Prochlorococcus marinus subsp. pastoris str. CCMP1986: one gene and its partner. The protein of the gene in region 1 interacts with the protein of each later gene in a pairwise test. Links are inferred from orthologs where the notes say so. Each region holds a gene or a part of one and is shown on either strand. Other genes may lie near its edges. The genes, in order: gyrA and gyrB.

Evidence for each region.
Region 2: the proteins of gyrA (region 1) and gyrB interact in binary tests that used the Escherichia coli proteins (3 or more experiments, as listed by UniProt). The link is inferred for Prochlorococcus marinus subsp. pastoris str. CCMP1986 from one-to-one orthologs.

What each region holds. Positions count from the first base shown.
Region 1 is NC_005072.1:1,001,693-1,005,188, forward strand. The notes cover bases 151-3,310. They hold gyrA (DNA gyrase subunit A), read left to right. Parts: upstream 151-506; coding sequence 507-3,110; downstream 3,111-3,310. Other genes in these bases: TX50_RS05705 (GuaB3 family IMP dehydrogenase-related protein), read right to left, coding at 151-327; crtL (lycopene beta cyclase), read left to right, coding at 3,135-3,310. Also shown: more of TX50_RS05705, read right to left, coding at 1-150; more of crtL, read left to right, coding at 3,311-3,496. UniProt on the Escherichia coli protein: A type II topoisomerase that negatively supercoils closed circular double-stranded (ds) DNA in an ATP-dependent manner to maintain chromosomes in an underwound state.
Region 2 is NC_005072.1:1,560,184-1,563,509, reverse strand. The notes cover bases 184-3,173. They hold gyrB (DNA topoisomerase (ATP-hydrolyzing) subunit B), read left to right. Parts: upstream 184-689; coding sequence 690-2,657; downstream 2,658-3,173. Other genes in these bases: TX50_RS08725 (FluC/FEX family fluoride channel), read left to right, coding at 2,987-3,173; TX50_RS08730 (hypothetical protein), read left to right, coding at 2,654-2,983; miaA (tRNA (adenosine(37)-N6)-dimethylallyltransferase MiaA), read right to left, coding at 184-537. In the rest of the region: more of miaA, read right to left, coding at 1-183; more of TX50_RS08725, read left to right, coding at 3,174-3,326; TX50_RS08720 (CrcB family protein), read left to right, coding at 3,319-3,326. UniProt on the Escherichia coli protein: DNA gyrase negatively supercoils closed circular double-stranded DNA in an ATP-dependent manner to maintain chromosomes in an underwound state.

The DNA of each region.
Region 1 (3,496 bases):
TATTTTTTGCATAAGAGGAACGAATTCACTTTTCCCAACAGATGAGATTTGACTTAATATTTCTTTTGGATTTTCATATCTAGTTTGAATACCCTCCATATTAAGAACACCAAGAGCTCCTAACTCTGAAAGCTCTACAGCTGTATCTACATCAACCACACTATCCATTGCACTCGCAATAATTGGAATTTCTCTTTTAACATTCCCAATTGACCAAGAAGGATTAGTTAAATCATAATCTAGAGTTCGAGTCCCAGGAACTAACGCTATTTCATCAATACCATAAGCTCTTCTAACTTTTTTGTTTAAACCAATTTCAATATTCACAATTTTTTTATTTATTCTGATTAAGTTAACAACTAAAGGGGTAATAAGCCAATAATTATTGAAAAACAAAAGAGTTTTTTTATTATTTGTGTATAAATGTGAGTATTTGAAAATTAATTATTAGCTTTTTTTTATTCATTCTGACAATCAGGGATTATTATTAAATAAAGATCTTTTAAATGTCTGATATTGTTGATTCTGAGAATTCTGGTTTGAGTGAAAATAACGATCGAATCATTCAGACTGATTTAAGAAATGAGATGTCACGCTCTTATCTAGAGTATGCGATGAGTGTTATCGTCGGACGTGCTCTCCCTGATGCAAGAGATGGATTAAAGCCAGTTCATAGAAGGATCTTATATGCGATGTATGAGCTTGGTTTAACAAGCGGTAGGCCATATAGAAAATGTGCGAGGGTAGTTGGAGAGGTTTTAGGAAAGTACCATCCTCATGGAGATACTGCTGTTTACGATGCATTAGTACGTATGGCACAGGATTTTTCTATGAGAATGCCATTAATTGATGGACATGGGAACTTCGGGTCCGTAGATAATGATCCACCTGCCGCGATGAGATATACAGAATCACGTCTTCAATCCCTAACAGATGAAAGTTTACTCGAGGATATTGAATCTGAGACTGTGGATTTTTCAGATAATTTTGATGGTTCACAACAAGAACCAAATGTTTTACCAGCTAGGATCCCCCAACTCCTTTTAAATGGATCATCAGGTATTGCTGTTGGAATGGCAACTAATATACCCCCGCATAATTTAGGAGAATTAATCGATGGTCTTAAAGCTATAATCAAAAATCCCTCAACAGAAGATAAAGAACTTTTTGAATTAATTAAAGGCCCAGATTTTCCAACTGGAGGCCAGATACTAGGAAGAGATGGTATCAAAGAGACCTTCAAATCTGGGAAAGGGTCAATAACTATGAGAGGGGTTGCAGATATTGAACAAATCAAATCTCCTGGAAGAGCAGAAAAAGATGCCGTAATAATTACTGAGCTTCCATTTCAAACTAATAAAGCAGCTCTTATAGAAAGAATCGCAGATCTAGTAAATGAGAAAAGATTAGATGGGATATCAGATATTAGAGATGAAAGTGATAGAGATGGGATGAGAATTGTAATTGAGCTTAAAAGAGATGCCTATCCTCAAGTTGTTCTAAATAATTTATTTAAAATAACACCTCTACAAAATAACTTTAGTGCAAACATTTTAGCTCTTGTCAACGGAGAACCTACAACCCTTTCTCTCAGAAAAATGCTAGATGTATTTTTAGAATTTAGAATTGAAACAATCAAAAGAAGAACAAGTTTCTTGTTAAGAAAAGCAGAGGAAAGAGATCACATTATCAAAGGTCTTCTTTTAGCACTTAACGCTATGGATAACATTATAAATTTAATAAGATCTGCAAAAGATACGAATTCAGCAAGAGAACAACTGCAAAATGATCATGAATTATCTGTAATTCAAGCAGATGCAATTTTACAAATGCAATTAAGAAGATTAACAGCTTTAGAGGCAGATAAAATTAAATCAGAACATGATGAACTTACAAAAAAAATTACAGATTACAAAAATATATTGAATGATAAAGAGAGAATAAATGAAATTATTCTTGAAGAGCTTAGTAAAATAGATGAAAGATTTTCATCTCCGAGAAAAACAGAGATTCTAAATTTAGGCGGGGGGCTAGATGATATTGACTTAATAGCCAATGAAAGATCCGTTGTCTTATTAACTACAGCAGGATACTTAAAAAGAATGCCTGTAAGTGAATTCGAATCTACAAGCAGAGGATCCAGAGGTAAAGCTGGAACAAAGAATCAACAAGATGATGAAGTTAAATTATTTATAAGCTGCAATGACCATGACACTCTTCTACTTTTTAGTGATCGAGGGGTAGCTTATGCACTTCCAGCATATCGAGTACCTATGAGTAGTAGAACAGCTAAAGGGACTCCCTCTGTTCAACTACTCCCAATACCAAGAGAAGAACAAATCACTTCTCTTGTTTCAGTAGATTCTTTCGATAACGAGTGTTATTTATTAATGCTAACCAAAGCTGGATTTATAAAAAGGACTCCACTATCTGCCTTTTCAAAAGTACGTTCAAATGGTTTAATAGCAATTAATCTAGAAGAGGGTGATGCTTTAACTTGGGTTAGATTATCAACAGAAGGAGATAGTGTCTTAATCGGGTCAAGCAGAGGAATGACAATTCATTTTAGGTTAGATACTAATGAATTAAGACCTCTTGGGAGAACTGCTAGAGGTGTTAAATCAATGAACTTAAAAGAAGGAGATAAACTTGTTTCAATGGATGTTTTAAGTTGTGACCTGGTTGATCAATTAGCAAATCTTGAAGAGGAAGATATTGAAAATGAGAATGAGGAAGATCTTGAAAGTAAATCTTCAAATGGACCATGGATTTTAGTAGCAAGTGCTTTTGGTCTTGGGAAAAGAGTTCCAGTTACAAAATTTAGATTACAAAAACGTGCAGGTATGGGACTAAGAGCAATTAAATTCAGAATCAAAGATGATTCACTCGTCGGCCTTAAGGTTCTTGGAGAAGGTGAAGAATTACTTTTGGTTACAGAAAGAGGCGTAATTGTAAGAACTAATGCCGATAAAATCTCTCAACAATCAAGAGCTGCTACAGGTGTAAAGTTACAAAGACTAGATGATGGAGATCATTTATCCGAGGTTGTGTTGGTTCCTCATGAACAAATTGAAGAAGATCAATTAATTTCGAATGAAGAAGAAACTTAACAACCTTTAGATTAGAAAGTTCTTATGGAAACACTTGATATTTTGATATTAGGTTCTGGGCCTGCAGCATTATGTTTGGCTTCAGAATTAGCCAAACAAAATCTTAATATCAAGGGGATATCAACAAAATCTCCTTATGAAAAATGGGAAAATACATATGGGATTTGGGCGTCTGAGTTAGAAGAATTTGGTTTAGTGTCTTTGTTATCTCATAGATGGTCAAAAACTGTAAGTTATTTTGGAGATGGAATAAAGGACAAAGGTAATAGTCCCACAAAACATTATTATGATTATGGTTTGATTAATCAGGAAGCTTTCCAAAATGAACTTTTGAAGACCTGCAAAGGTATTCAGTGGTTAAATGAAACTGCGAAATTAATTAAATC
Region 2 (3,326 bases), 560 kb from region 1 along the record:
TTTTTGAGAGGATATTGGTTTGCCCGTTACATAAAAGACTTCTAAAGCTCTTATCGTTCTAACTTGATCAGCGTAATTGATTTTTTTTGTTAAGACAGGATCACAAATTTTTAAAAGTTCCCAACATTTTTCTTGCCCTAGTTTTTCGAATTGTGATCTTAAAACTTTTTGAGGGGGCACATTCGGAGCAAAGAAACCCTTTATTATTGAATTCATATATAGCCCGCTCCCGCCTATTAGAAAAGGAATTCTGTTTTGATTTAGTTCTCGATTTATTGATTTGGTAGCAATTTCTTGAAATTGTTTTGCATTTACTTGGCTAGAGGGTTCTTCAAGATCTATTAAAAAATGCTTTATTGTTTTTTGTTGTTCTTTAGTTGGCTTTGCTGTACCTATGTCCATAAATCGATAAAGTTGTCTTGAGTCGACATTATGTATATTGAGATTAAAATATTTAGCAATTTCGATTCCTAGCTCAGTTTTGCCACTCGCTGTAGGTCCGATTAAAACTATTACTAATGGTTTTGGTTGGAACATATGTGATTTTTTGGAATAAATATTCCATTCATATGATTAAAGTGATTAAATTTTGCATTTACTTCAAGCCTTTCTCTTATCCCGATGGTAAATTTAATGAAACACCTTTTAAAAATAACATTTTAAAAGTTTTATTTTATTTTTTATATTAAATGAGTGAGGAAAAAAGATCTAATAAAATCTCCAATGACTATGGTGCTGATCAGATACAGGTTTTAGAGGGATTAGAACCTGTTCGTAAACGACCAGGAATGTATATTGGTTCTACTGGTCCAAGAGGGCTTCATCATCTTGTATATGAAGTCGTAGATAATTCTGTAGATGAAGCCTTAGCAGGTCATTGTGATCATATTGAGATAGTTCTTAAAGAAGATGGATCAGCTTTGATCTCAGATAATGGCAGGGGTATTCCCACAGATATACATCCAAGGACAGGTAAAAGTGCTCTGGAAACTGTTCTTACTGTTCTTCATGCAGGGGGAAAATTTGGAAGTGGTGGATATAAGGTTTCTGGTGGATTACATGGTGTCGGAATCTCTGTTGTTAACGCTCTAAGTGAGTGGGTGCATGTTACTGTTTCAAGAGATGGTTATGAATTTAATCAAAGATTTGAGAAAGGAATTGCAAAAGGTGAATTAAAATCCCAAAAACAACAAAAAAAACCATTTAGAAAAGGTACAACAATTTGTTTTAAGCCAGATACATCGATATTTACTGATGGTATTAAATTTGATTATGCTCTTTTATCCTCAAGATTAAGAGAATTGGCTTATCTCAATGGCGGCGTCAAAATTATATTTAGAGATGAGAGGCAAAATTTATCGGATGGTTCTTTCAAAGAAGAAATTTACTTATATGATGGCGGTATTAAAGAATATGTTGAGTACATAAATAAAGAAAAGGAATCTATTCATTCTGAGGTTATTTATGTCGATTCACAAAAAGATAATGTTTACGTGGAAGCAGCTTTGCAATGGTGCTCGGATGTTTATTCAGATAATATATTGGGATTTGCAAATAATATCAGAACGATAGATGGCGGCACGCATATAGATGGCTTAAAAACTGTATTGACTAGAACTTTTAATGCTATCGCGAAAAAAAGAGGTAAAAGAAAAGAAGTTGATAAAAATTTGTCAGGAGAAAATATTAGAGAAGGTTTGACAGTCGTATTATCTGTAAAAGTTCCAGAACCGGAATTTGAAGGTCAAACAAAGACAAAATTGGGAAATACTGAAGTGAGAGGGATTGTTGATTCGCTCATAGGAGAATCATTAATAAAGTATATGGAATTTAATCCTAATGTTTTTGATTTAATTCTAGAAAAAGCAATTCAATCTTTTAATGCGGCAGAAGCAGCTAAACGAGCGAGGGATTTAGTAAGGAGAAAAAGTGTTCTTGAGAGTTCAACTTTGCCTGGCAAATTGGCAGATTGCAGTTCAAGAGATCCCTCAGGTGCAGAGATTTATATAGTTGAGGGTGATTCCGCTGGAGGTTCAGCTAAACAAGGAAGAGATAGGAGATTTCAGGCGATTTTACCTTTGAGAGGAAAAATATTAAATATTGAAAAAACAGATGATGCAAAAATATATAAAAATACAGAAATTCAATCACTAATCACTGCTTTGGGATTGGGTATAAAGGGTGAAGAGTTTAATGTAAATTCTCTTAGGTATCATAGGGTTGTAATTATGACTGATGCAGACGTAGATGGGGCACATATTAGAACATTACTATTAACTTTTTTTTATAGATATCAAAGGGATCTCGTTGAAAAAGGTTTTATATACATTGCTTGTCCCCCTTTATACAAAGTTGAAAGAGGAAAAAATCATAAATATTGCTATAACGAAAATCAATTGAAGCAAACTATAGAAGATTTTGGAGAAAAAGCTAACTATAATATTCAAAGATTTAAAGGTTTAGGTGAAATGATGCCTAAACAATTATGGGATACAACAATGAATCCTCAGACACGAATGATGAAAAGAGTAGAAATTGAAGATGCTCTAGAAGCAGATAGAATTTTCAATATTTTGATGGGAGATAAAGTGGCACCAAGAAGAGAGTTTATTGAAACTCATAGTGCCAATTTAGATATGGCGACATTAGATATATGATAAAAAATGTGATAAAAAATATTTGTTTAATCGGATTCGCTCTGATTGGCCCAATTACATTACCTGCAGGAGGAATACAAAGGGATTTAAACAAATATAATACTCTTAATAATTCCAAAGAAATCATATTAAATTCAAATTGTTCACTTTATACTTTTCCAAAAATTAACGCTAAAAAATTGTTGGTTCTTGATACCGGTTCTTCATTATCAGTTTTACAAAAATGGGTAGTCAAAGAAAATGATACTTGGGCACGAGTAGAATTGCTAACAAATCAATTTATTGAACATCCTAATAGAACTAAAAGGGGTTGGATTAAAATATAGATCTTGGAACTAGATGGTTTTATTTATATTTTAGTAGGAAGTACCTTCGGGTTGATTGTAAGAATGTTTATAAAATATATTTCTGGAAAAAAGAAAATATTTTATTCTAATAATATTTTAATAGTAAATGTTTTAGCCTCTTTATTTTTAGGTATTTTCGAAGGTTTGAATATAACAAATAAGAATTTAATACTATTTATTTTTGTTGGTTTTTTAGGATGTTTCAGTACATTTTCATCTTTCATATATCAGTTATTTAATTTGATTCGAGAAAAAAAATATTTAATCCTATTGATTTATTATGCTGAAGTTATATTATTATCTTTTTTATTTTTTTGTTTAG